DNA from 3 places in the Pseudoalteromonas tunicata genome. Region 2 is predicted to be linked to each of the others. Evidence: predicted binding sites of a transcription regulator. Region 2 holds the regulator's gene; each other region holds the start of a gene.
The links. The regulator sigma-54, encoded in region 2, starts transcription at its own class of promoters, with help from an activator protein. The targets are predictions, from matches to a motif close to GTTGGCACGNNNNTNGNNT.
Positions count from the first base shown of each region.

Region 1: a site for sigma-54 is predicted at 2,642-2,660, ahead of PTUN_RS20860 (DUF3192 domain-containing protein). Genes of this name have one in related genera too.
Region 3: a site for sigma-54 is predicted at 2,760-2,778, ahead of PTUN_RS13965 (P-II family nitrogen regulator). Genes of this name have one in related genera too.

Region 1 covers NZ_CP011033.1:790,931-795,220, forward strand. Annotated here, with positions in the region: gene PTUN_RS20845 (TonB-dependent receptor domain-containing protein) at 1-296, shown strand, start outside; gene PTUN_RS20850 (alkaline phosphatase family protein) at 365-1,492, shown strand; partial or broken gene PTUN_RS20855 (alkaline phosphatase D family protein) at 1,492-2,537, shown strand; gene PTUN_RS20860 (DUF3192 domain-containing protein) at 2,703-3,083, shown strand; gene PTUN_RS20865 (DUF1338 domain-containing protein) at 3,310-4,113, opposite strand; gene astD (succinylglutamate-semialdehyde dehydrogenase) at 4,178-4,290, opposite strand, start outside.
Region 2 covers NZ_CP011032.1:3,623,287-3,627,576, reverse strand. Annotated here, with positions in the region: gene rapZ (RNase adapter RapZ) at 1-646, opposite strand, end outside; gene ptsN (PTS IIA-like nitrogen regulatory protein PtsN) at 666-1,115, opposite strand; gene hpf (ribosome hibernation promoting factor) at 1,118-1,405, opposite strand; gene PTUN_RS16430 (RNA polymerase factor sigma-54) at 1,431-2,918, opposite strand; gene lptB (LPS export ABC transporter ATP-binding protein) at 2,980-3,705, opposite strand; gene lptA (lipopolysaccharide transport periplasmic protein LptA) at 3,702-4,202, opposite strand; gene lptC (LPS export ABC transporter periplasmic protein LptC) at 4,192-4,290, opposite strand, start outside.
Region 3 covers NZ_CP011032.1:3,067,201-3,071,490, forward strand. Annotated here, with positions in the region: gene hrpB (ATP-dependent helicase HrpB) at 1-975, opposite strand, end outside; gene PTUN_RS13960 (ammonium transporter) at 1,132-2,364, opposite strand; gene PTUN_RS13965 (P-II family nitrogen regulator) at 2,375-2,713, opposite strand; gene PTUN_RS13970 (sensor histidine kinase) at 3,049-4,131, shown strand; gene PTUN_RS13975 (histidine kinase) at 4,133-4,290, shown strand, end outside.

The DNA.
Region 1 (4,290 bases), on a different replicon from region 2:
ACTCTGTTGATAATATGTTTGTGGTATCAAGTGATTACAGCAAGGGTGATGTCCGTTTTGGTCTATCTGCTAAATATACTGGCGAGCGCAGTGAAGCGGATGCTTATACCCTTGTTGATCTGAATATTGGTTACAACAAAGCACTAAATGATGGTGTCTTTAACGAAATTGATATTGCCTTTGTAGTAAATAACATACTTGATAAGCGTTATTTATCAACAGGTACTGGCACCGGTGATACTTTCTTTATTGGTGGCCCACGTACTGCAACATTAACCTTTACTGCACACTTTTAATTTCTGCAATCTTTCATTTATCACATATCAACCTGCCAATTAAGTTTGGCAGGTTTTAGGACTTTAGTATGTTAAAACACCTAATTTGGATCAGCGCATTACTAGCGATAAGCAAAGTACATGCAGAAAAAAATGTGATTGTCATCACGCTCGATGGCGTCCGCTGGCAAGAGGTATTTAAGGGCGCGGATGCAACGTTAATGAACAACAAAGATTTTGTGCAAGATATTGATAAAACAACTGCGCAATATTGGGATGAAAACTTAACAGTCAGGCGAGAAAAGTTAATGCCTTTTTTTTGGCAATACGTTGCTAAACAAGGCGTGATGCTAGGTAATCGAGATTATGGTTCTTATATGTCAATTGCAAACAATTGGCATTTTTCATATCCAGGATACAGTGAAATTTTTACCGGTATCGTTGATGACAGTATCAACAGTAACAAAAAAATCCAAAATCCAAATCAAACCTATCTTGAATGGTTGAATGCAAAAGCAAAATATCAGCACAAAGTCGCTCTCTTTGGTGGCTGGGATGTATTTCCATATATTATTAATAGTGAGCGAAGTGGTGTTTATGTCAATGCAGGTTTTATGCCTGAAACACAAGTGACAACGCCAGAAATAACCTTGTTGAATCAATTGCAAACTGAAATTCCAAGCCCTTGGCATAATGTACGACTGGATAGTTTTACTTATCGTTTTGCTAAAGCGTATTTACTCGATAAACAGCCAAAAACGATGGTGATTTCATTAGGTGAAACGGATGATTTTGCGCACGATGGCCACTACGATCAATATCTTGATGCTGCTAAACGTTCTGATGCTTTTATTGCCGATCTTTGGCAGACCTTACAGAATCATCCCCATTATAAAGATAATACCGTTTTGATTGTGACCACCGATCATGGCCGAGGCAGTCATGCGAGTGATTGGCAGCATCATGCATCAAAAACAGCGGTACAAGGTTACATGAAAGATTTAAAGAATTTTGAAAATGGTATTGAAGGTTCGGAGCATATTTGGCTGGTGGCGCTTGGTCTTGATGGTGTGAGTGCAGGCGAAAAAACAACAAAAGTCGAGTTAAAACAAAAACAAATCGCAGCAACCGTGCTGACGTTATTAGGTGAGGATCCCGCTCAGTTTAACCCGAATATGGGTAGCGTGATTAACGAAATGCTAATGCAGGACAAATAATGAAAAAAGTAATAGCCATTATTGCTGCCAGTTTACTGAGTTTAAACGGTCATGCCGCCAGTCAAAAAATTCTATTTGGCTCGTGTGCACATCAAGATAAACCAATGCCAATCTTGGGCCAAGTGGCCAAAGAGCAGGGCGATGTGTTCATTTTCTTAGGGGATAATATTTATGGTGATACCGAAGATATGAACTTAATGGCCGCAAAATATCAACAATTAGCCAATAATCCAGACTTTAAAACCCTCAAGCAAAGTACCCCGCTTATTGCTGTGTGGGATGACCATGATTTTGGTCAAAATGATGCCGGCGCCCAATACCCGATGAAAGAGCAAAGCCGTAAGCTGATGCTCGATTTTTGGCAAGAGCCAAAGGATTCAGCCCGTTATACCCAAAAAGATGGGATCTATACCAGTTATTTTTATGGTGACGAAGCCAATAAAGTCCATATTATTTTGCCTGATTTACGTTTTAATCGCAGTCCATTGGCACAGGTTAGCGCGCAAGATTATAAAAATAAGCGTGAACCAAATAAAATGGGTCCTTATAGCCCAACAACTGATCCAAAGGCATCGATGTTAGGTGAAAATCAGTGGCAATGCTAGAACTTGAATTGCAAAAACCGGCTAAGTTGAAAATCATTGCGTCAAGTCTACAGTTATTACCTGAATTTACCGGCTGGGAGTCATGGGCTAATTACCCCAATGATCGCGACCGTTTATTGAAGCTGATTAAACACTATCAGGTGAATGGCGTGATGATCATCAGTGGTGATACGCATTGGGGCGAACTCAGTCGTTTTAGCAAAAACTTAGATTATCCCCTTTATGAAATGACAAGCTCAGGTATTACCCAAGAATGGAAAGCAATCAGCCCAAATCAACATCGAGTAGGTGCGCCAACTTCCGAATTAAACTACGGACAACTTGAGATAGATTGGCAGCAAGCTGATCCAACCATTGAGTTTTTATTAAAACGTCAAGATGGCTCGCAAATAATTAAACAATCGTTAACGCTATCATCGATTAGCCCTTATAAAAAATAGCTACTTTTAGGTTAAATAAACGAAAATTTCGTTTATTTAACCTTTGAAAAAATGCCATTTTCATTTTTATTTAATTAACTGTATGATATAAAACAAAAAATAATATTGGCCTTGAATTTGCTTTATTGGCTGAAACTTATATTAAGTGCAAAAGGAAAAATAATAATGAATCTACGTCTATTAGTTGTTGCGGCCTGCGCAGTGCCTTTGTTAACGGGTTGTGTTGTTGCGGTATCCGATGGTGAGGTTGATAGTCATTGGGCGTCATCAAATACAAGCTCGTGGGAAAAACAGCATGAAAACAATCGTAATAAAATTGCTAACCTACAACTTTCTCAAACTTACCAAACCGTGTTAAATACCCTAGGTACCCCTAACTTTTCGGAGTTTGTGACTAAGAACGCTGAAAATTACCAAGTTTTATTTTACGCGACTCACAGCATTCACTCTGATGGTAAAATGACTAAAGATGAATGTACACCGCTGGTATTTAAAAATGGTCAGCTAGTGGGTTGGGGCGATGCGGCTTATAATCCATTGCTCTAGATTGCTGGATTTATACCTGTCGTCTTTCAAGATGCTCGGGTGTTGGCCACGCGCCTTCACCTCAATTACATAGTGCATCTATGCTCTAGGAGGATTTTGAGAGCCATTCCTGACTCTTACCAAAGGCCAGCCTACGTGCACCTTGAAAGCCATTGGGTAGATACTAAAAAATACGCATAAAAAAAGCGCCAAATGTGGCGCTTTTTGAGGTTAATTAGTGCTTCAATTAACGAGCATTGGTGCTTTCAAAGATTTTGTCGGCAGATGCTGCGACAAAACCAGTATATAGCTCACCATTGGCCATCGGATAACGCAGTGCAAACTCATAAAAGCAGCTTGGTACTGTCATCTCGCCATCACTAAACTGCACAGTGTAATCATCCGCTAGGGTTGAGGACTGCTCAAGTAATACTTCAGCTGAGCCTTTAATTTCGCCGCCTGAGGTATTGAGGGCAAAACCCGCTTTTTTGAGTGCGTCATTTACACTTTCAATGGTCTCGAAGTTTTTTAATTCGTTGATATTTACAGTAAAGTGGTTCGCACGATAACCCCATGCAGCCATCCATGCAGCATATTCGCTCTCAGCTAATAATGCTTTATAGGTTTGGCTATCGACAGACCAATGTGTGCCCGAGTATAAAAAGTTATCGGCAGTCACTGCATCTGGGTCAATTTGATCAACTAAGTCGGTGACAATTTTTTGTAATTGCTCAGAACACTGATCAATCAGTAATTCAGAAATAAATACTTTAGGTTGTTTCGGATCTGAATGTTCAAAATGTTTGGCGTATAGTTTTTTGGCTTCGAAGTGGTATTCGCCACATTCTTTATAACCGACAGCTAAAAAGTGAGCCGCTAATTTTTCAAGGCTTACTTTTTCGATATTAAACGTACGCAGTGCTATGTGATCGTTAATAATATCGTCTTGTTGTGTTGTGCCTAATAATTTGTGAACTTCAACCGCAGATGGTGTCACTGATAAATAGTTATCCCATAAGTTAGCAAATAAAGCGTTTACATCGTTATGCATGGTATTGAACCTTATAAGAAGCAGCCTAATAGGCTGCTAACAATAAATAAAATAAGTAGCTAGGCTACTCGCTAATTGTTAAACCCGGCGCAAGGATTTCTGGCAACGTAACCGCACTTGCCTCGACCGAAGCCACAGGATAAGCACAGTAATCGGCTGCATAAAACGCACTCGCTC
Region 2 (4,290 bases):
GCACTATGCTGTGACTGGCTAAAAAGTCTTTTACTGGTTGATCAAGACCTGTGAGTGGTTTTAGCAGTGGTTCCCAATGGGGGTTAGGTAAAAATCGTGCGTCAAACACATAGTCAGCATTTTTTGGAATTCCGTGTTTAAAACCAAACGATTCAAATGTAATAATCAGTTGATTGTCTTTTTTACCCAGCACTCGCGCTCTGATTGCTTCGGCTAACTGATGTACACTTAGATCACTGGTATCGATAATGATATCAGCCCTTGAAACCAGCACATCAAGTAATATTTTTTCTTCTTTTATGGCAGCATCAAGAGGCTGGGAATTTATTGAGAGTGGGTGCAAGCGTCTGGTTTCTGAAAAGCGACGAATTAACGTATTGTCGTCACTATCTAAATAAAATAATGTAGGCTTGGCAAATTCAGGTAAATATTCCAAAATCTCGTTAAATTCTTGCTGAATTTTAGGAAGATTTCTGACATCAATACTGACCGCTATTTTGTCGTAACTATCTGAAACACTGCGAACTAACGAAGGAAGTAAATTGACTGGAATGTTATCAACAGCGTAATAACCCAAGTCTTCTAATACTCGTAATGCAACCGACTTCCCTGATCCTGAACGGCCACTAATAATAATAAGTTGCACTGTACTTCTCCTTCTGTGGTTACGCTGCGTCAATAATCAAAAACAGTTCCTCGTCGGATTGCGCGGTGCGTAATTGCTTACAAAATTGTTTGTCATTCAGTTTATCAGCTATTGCAGCAAGCGTCTTTAGATGGTTATGTGATTCTGCATCAGGTACGAGCAGTGCAACAAAAATATCAACCGGTTTATTATCAATGGCATCAAAGTCGATGGCTTCTTGATTGACCAATAATATGGCTAAGCTTTCACTTAACCCTGCTAAGCGGCCATGAGGGATTGCAATACCCCTGCCAATTCCTGTGCTACCGAGTTTTTCACGGTTCAGTAAGGCGGTTAAAATTTCTTGTTCTGATAAATCAGGAAGCTTTTGATGGGCAAGTTCACTAATGTGTTCAAGAATGCGTTTTTTGCTATGAAAAAGGACTGCAGCTTTGGTGCAGTCCTTAGAAATAAAAGAATTTAATTTCATGGTTAATGACGTGAATTTTTCTCTTTATGTTTAATAACTTGACGATCTAATTTATCAATTAGGGCATCAATGGCGGCGTACATATCTTCATGTTCTGAAGTGGCAAACAATTCGCCTCCCGTAACATGTAATGTTGCTTCTGCTTTTTGAACTAGTTTTTCAATATCTAAAATAACATGCACGTTATTGATATGATCAAAGTGCCTCTCGAGCTTAGCGAACTTGTTAGTGACATAGTCTCTTAAAGGTTCTGTAATTTCTACGTGACGACCAGTTAAATTAAGTTGCATAAGCATTTTCCTTCTATTAAACGCCTCAGATTAAACTTTTTCTCTGATTGGACGGGGGAATGGATAGCGATTCGCGGTATTTTGCGATAGTTCGTCTAGCCACGTTAATTCCTTGTTCTGCCAATATATCTGCAATTTTGCTATCACTCAAAGGTTTAGTTTGGTTTTCTGCAGCTACCAGCTTTTTGATCAGTGCTCGAATTGCTGTTGATGAACACTCACCTCCATTTTCAGTGCTGACATGGCTTGAGAAAAAGAACTTAAGTTCATAAATACCGCGAGGGGTATGCATAAACTTTTGAGTTGTAACACGAGAAATTGTTGATTCGTGCATTTCTACCATTTCAGCAACATCATTTAAAACCATTGGTTTCATGGCTTCGTCGCCATGTTCAAAAAAAGCTTGCTGCTGTTGTACGATACAATTTGCTACTTTGAGCAAGGTATCGTTGCGGCTTTCAAGACTTTTAATAAACCATTTTGCTTCTTGTAAATGAGAGCGAATAAATTGACTGTCTTCACTCGATTTTACTGAACGGCTCATTGCCGCGTATTGATCATTCACTCTGATTTTAGGCATGCTATCTGAGTTTAGTTCAACCACCCAACGACCTTTAATTTTTTTCACCGAAACATCTGGAATAACATATTCAGGCTGTTCGGTATTAATGCTATCAGCTGGTTTTGGGTTAAGCGTATGAATGAGTGTCATGATTTCTTTAAGCTCTTCTTCTTTGAGCTTAGTTTTTTTCATAAGAGTTCGATAATCACGTGCCGCTAAAAGTTCAATATGTTGCTGAACAATTTCCTTGGTTTGTGCCAGCCAAGGGGTATCTTTTGCAAATTGATTAAGTTGAATAAGTAAACATTCTGGGAAGTTTCTTGCAGCTATTCCAATAGGATCAAATACTTGAATGCGTTTTAATACCGCCTCCACTTCATCTAGCTCAACCGCTAACCCATCACTGCCTTCACCAATGCTGTCACAAATATCTTCGGTTGAAAGGGTTAAGTAGCCATCATCGTTAATGGCTTCTACGATGGCAATGGCAATTGCTTCATCGGTTGGGCTAAAACGAGTTAAACGCAGTTGCCACATTAAATAGTCATGTAATGTTTCGCTGGTGCTACCTTGATAAATGGTATCGTTGTCAGGAGCGGGGCCTGATGAGGTTGAAGGACCGGCACTAATATATTCATCCCAGCCAACATCCATAGGTAATTCGTCAGTGAGTGAATCTTTATTGAGTGCATCTGAACTTTCTATTTCAGCATCTGCCGTTGGCTCAAAGTCCGAATCATAATTATCGTTTTGAAACTCTTGGTTTTCGTTATTTTCGGTTTCGTTGTTATATTCGGTTTCTTCAAGCTCGAGTAAAGGGTTGCTATCAAGTGCTTCTTGAATTTCTTGTTGAAGATCTAAAGTGCTCAATTGCAGTAAGCGAATAGCTTGCTGCAATTGTGGGGTCATTGTAAGTTGTTGCCCAAGACGAAGTTGTAATGATTGCCTCATTGACGCCTAACAATCCTTTTAGTTATTAAAATAGATGGCACTTAGTTACGAAGTAAACTAACTATAGCTTGAATTGTTCACCTAGGTAAACATCGCGTACTTTTTGATTTTCGAGTACTTCTTTTGGTGTTCCAGTTGCGATTAATTCGCCATGAGAAACAATGTAAGCTTTTTCACAAACATCTAGGGTTTCTCGTACGTTATGATCTGTAATCAAGACACCAATACCACGTTTTTTTAGGTGGCGAATAATTTTCTTTATATCTATCACTGATATTGGATCAACACCAGCAAAAGGCTCATCAAGCAGAATAAATTTTGGTTCGGCGGCTAAAGCGCGAGCAATTTCGACCCGGCGCCTCTCTCCACCTGAAAGCGCCATACCTTGGCTGTCTCTGATATGACAAATATTAAATTCTTCAAGTAGATTATCGAGTTGCTCTTCACGTTGTGTCTTATTGAGGCCTTTACGGGTCTCTAAAATAGCCATGATATTTTGATAAACAGTCAACTTTCTAAAAATTGAGGACTCTTGTGGTAGATAACCAATCCCTAAGCGTGCGCGACTATGCATGGGAAGTAATGTGATGTCTAGATCATCAATGGTGATCAGGCCTTTATCACTTGGCACTAAGCCTACTATCATGTAAAAAGTGGTGGTTTTTCCTGCTCCGTTAGGGCCAAGTAAACCAACAATACTGCCTGCCTTTACTTCAATGCCAACATTTTTAACAACTTGGCGGCCATTATAACTTTTGGCAAGTTGAGTGGCGGTTAATGTTGTCATTTTTTATCCTTTTCAGGAGCGGTTAAAATTGTACGCACTCGTTGGTTTGAGTTTTCAGCCTTTTCAGCGCTAATAAGTTGCTGGTTAATATCATAAATTATATTTTCGGCACTGATTTTTTGGCCGCTTTGGGTAATGGAAGCATTGCCTGAAATGGTCAATATTGCGCTGGCAACGTCATAACTTATTTCGTCGGCACTTGCGGTGATTACATTACCATCTGGCAAGGTTTCTGAATATCTTGCAGGGTGGCCTCTGGCGATTAATAACTCTTTATTTTCACCTAATTCTGCGCGGCGATAGGCTTCTAAAAAATCAGCTTTTATAATGCGTTTTCCATGGGTCACTTCAACATTTTTCTCAAAAATAACCACGTTTCTTTTTAATTCAGCTTGTTGTTTATCGGCATCAATTAATACTTGGGATTTTTCATTATTGGCCGAGCTAAAAAAGCTCATGCTTAATAATGCTAAAATAAGAATAGGTTTATTGGTCATAATAAATAGTCTGTGTATGGTTGATGAGTTCAATAACTTCGGACTCAAAGTTCGCAATAAGCCCTTTACCTGTGATTAAGATATTTGG
Region 3 (4,290 bases), 560 kb from region 2:
ACCATGTGACAGCCGACCCGCTCGCCCTGCTCGCTGAATTGCAGCTGCGCGGGAAATTTGCGCCGTAACAAGCTCAGTGACACCAGTTTTTAAATTGAATTTAGCTAAGCGCTGCCTACCACTATCAATAACAACTGTGATCCCTTCAATGGTTAAACTGGTTTGTGCCACATTTGTTGTTAACACTATTTTGCGCTTGGGTGCATCAATTGGCGCGATTGCTTGCTCTTGTTGCTGTTTATTTTGCTCACCAAATAAAACATGCACTTCAATTAAAGGGTCTAAATCTGTTAAAGCTCGATGTATATACTTGATTTCTTTTTGACCGGGTAAAAACACTAAGCAACTGCCAACTTCATGGGCTGCGACATGTTTAACTAACGCGACTAATGAAACTAACCACTGGCTCTCATCAGCAACAGGCCAATAATGCTCACTAATTGGAAAGGTCCGCCCATCAGTTGTCAGCACATCACACCCTAACGTATCGGCAATCTTTTGGCTGTCTAAGGTGGCCGACATTATCAAAATGCTCAAGTCGTCACGAAAGGCCATTTGGCTTTCTAATGCAAAAGCCAAAGCCGTATCAGCCGCCAATGAACGCTCATGAAATTCGTCAAAAATAAGACAATCAATCCCTGTTAATTCAGGGTCTTGTTGCAGCATTCGCGTTAAAACGCCTTCGGTAACGATTTCAAGGCGAGTGGCTTTAGAGCAAATATGCTCATTGCGAATACGTAAACCAATACTTTGCCCTAAAGGCTCTTGCTGGCAACTTGCTAGATAATTGGCAATATTACGTGCTGCCAATCTGCGAGGCTCCAGCATCACGATTTTACCAAATACATTATCACGCATCAGTTGTAAGGGTAACCAAGTCGATTTCCCCGCCCCCGGAGGTGCTTGTAATAGATTAATTTTGTGCGTTTTTAAACGGTTTACTAATTCGAGATAGATGGATTCAACAGGTAACACAAGAAAACTCAACCAATCAATTTGCCAATATTGTAGCGCTAAATTCAACTTCAATGCGAGCTAAGTGCCGAGTAATCTCAACGTAATACTCCAAGCCATATTTTGCATAAAAAAAGCCCATCTTACGATGGGCTTTTGACAACACTTATGACTGATTTAAATATTGCTACGCACAGTAACAAACTCAGGATAGGCATCAACACCACAATCATGTTGATCCATACCATTAATTTCTTCTTCTTCTGATACTCGAATTCCCATCACGCTTTTTAAAATAGACCAAGTAATCAACGAAGCAATAAACACAAAACTAAAAATAGTAACAGTACCAATTAACTGTTTCACTACCGTGGCATCGGTGTTTGATAACGGCACTAACATTAAACCAAGCACACCACATACTCCGTGTACCGAAATTGCACCAACAGGGTCATCTATTTTCATTTTATCTAAAAATACAATGCTAAATACCACAAGCGATCCACCTAACGCACCTAATAACAGTGCAAGTACTGGCGATGGCGATGCGGGATCAGCAGTGATCACCACCAATCCAGCGAGTGCACCATTGAGTACCATGGTTAAATCCGCTTTACGCCATAAGATTTTACAAACAAATAAGGCCGCAATTGCACCCGCCGCCGCAGCCGCATTAGTATTAACCATAATTTTACCGATGGCTGTTGAGTTTTCCGCATCAGACAGCAATAACTGTGACCCGCCATTAAAACCAAACCAACCCATCCACAAGATAAAAGTCCCCAAAGTTGCCAGCGGTAAGTTAGAGCCTGGAATTGGATAAATCTCCCCATTTTTACCATATTTACCTTTACGAGCACCTAATAACAATACACCCGCTAAAGCCGCTGAAGCTCCGGCCATGTGCACAATGCCTGAGCCTGCAAAGTCAACAAAACCGAGTTTAGATAAAAAGCCACCGCCCCATGTCCAGTAACCTTCTAAAGGATAAATAAAACCGGTCATAACAACACAAAAGGCTAAGAAAGCCCATAATTTCATGCGCTCAGCCACAGCACCAGAAACAATCGACATCGCTGTTGCAACAAAAACAACTTGGAAGAAAAAGTCAGACTCAAGTGAATGATTGGCATCACTTGCTTGTGAACCAATCAAACCACCTAAAGTAGGTAAAATGCCACCTTCAGGGTTATTCACATACATAATGTTGTAGCCAACCAATAAAAACATGGTGCATGCAATGGCATACAAAGCGACGTTTTTGGTCAAAATTTCGGTGGTATTTTTAGAGCGTACTAAACCAGCTTCAAGCATCGCAAAACCGGCAGCCATCCACATTACTAATATTCCCGACACTAAAAAATAAAACGTATCGAGTGCAAATTTTAATTCAATTACCGTGTTTTCCATTTGTTACCCCTTAAATGGCTTCTTCATCTAGTTCGCCGGTACGGATCCGCACGATTTGCTCTAAGTCATAAACAAAAATTTTTCCATCACCTATCTTGCCCGTTGAAGCTACTTTAGTGATAGCTTCAACAATGCGATCTAGGTTTTCACTGCGAGTGGCTATTTCAATCTTAATCTTTGGAATGAAATCAACTTGATACTCAGCACCGCGATACAGCTCAGTGTGACCTCTTTGACGACCAAATCCTTTGACGTCAACCACTGTCATTCCCTCAACCCCCAAATCAGATAAGGCTTCACGCACATCATCTAATTTAAATGGCTTTATAATTGCACTAATCATTTTCATAGTGAGCCCTCGTTATCGTTTTTATTTATCTGTTGATAACGGACTAATCCAACCTTTGTGCCAATATTAAAAAACCTTTTTTTTCATTGTGTTAAACAAAACCATTAACAATTTAATAGCAAATACGCACCATATTTGTGCAATAATCAAGCGAGACATCCTATCGTGGTGCATTATTCACCAATAGCAATCAAGCTGTGCGTAAAACCACAATCCCGAATTTAGTTACAGATTGATTTATTGATATTTTTAGCACACTATAGCCTCTTTGATTTCTCCTCCATTTAACAAAAACTTGAGGGGAATTAGCGAATTTAAAAAGGAATAACGCGGGAATGACTTATTGGGTCCTTCAAGGTTTAGCTGCTGTAGCCTTGTTTAGCTTACAATTTATGTCGGGTTTAGAGCACACCTTTGCGATTTATCCAGATTGGGTTGTTTTGAGCCAAATAACGTTTAATTCATTACTCTTTATTGTGCTGTCTCACTTCATAATTCGTGCACCACAAAAGCACTTTTTGCCTGAAAACGCGCTCAAAAGCACCATTACAAAAACCCTGTTTATTTCCATTATTTTTGCAACAATCCTTGATATTACCTTTAGCAATACTTTTCAACTGCTCCTCAATTCAGACCTTAATGCAGTAACTCGCTTTTTTCGCGGCGGAGTTGAGCATCGTTTAGAATTGCAAGCTTATGATCTTTATCAAGCAAAGTGGGAAACCAGCAAATTGCTGTTTAAATTTATAGCGATTACCTTTTTATATCTGTTTTGGGCAGTGGCTTACTTAGCCTTAACTGGAGTTCGTAATCGGTTAGCAATTAAACAAAAAGTGCAAGAAGGCCAACTAGCATTATTAATGAGTCAATTAAATCCACACTTTTTATTTAACTCGATGAACAGCATCCGAGGCATGATTTTCGAAAATAAAGAAATTGCAAAAGAGCTGGTTGATAAACTCACTGAGCTGTTTCGCTATAATTTAAGCTCAAAACAAAAGCCTACAGTATCGTTAAAAGATGAATTAGCCGTCTGTGAGTTTTACCTTGATATTGAGCACACTCGACTTGAAGAGCGCCTGCTGATTGAAATTAACATTCCTGATGAATGTTTAGAGTTACCCATTCCAACAATGGGCTTACTAACCTTACTAGAAAATGCAATTAAACACGGTATTGCACCTCGCATTGAACCAAGCTTGCTAAAAATAGATGCGTTCTTATTTGAACACAATTGGCAGCTGACGGTATCGAATCCGATCTATCATGGCTCATACAAACCTAGCGGCACAGGAACCGGATTAACCAATTTAAAACAGCGCATGGCACTAATGTTCAATGATGATGCCACTGTCACGACAGAGCATATTGATGATCATTTTATCGCGCGCATCACCTTACCAATGAAGAAAAAATAATATGGAATGGAATTATCTCACCCAAACAGGTAAACGATATTGGCAATATTTGGGGATCTCTTTTGTTATTTTATTCATCTACTTAGCTTACTCTTCATTTACAACCTTAAATGAGTTAGCAGGCAAGCCCTACATCGTGGCCCAAACGCTCATCAGCGT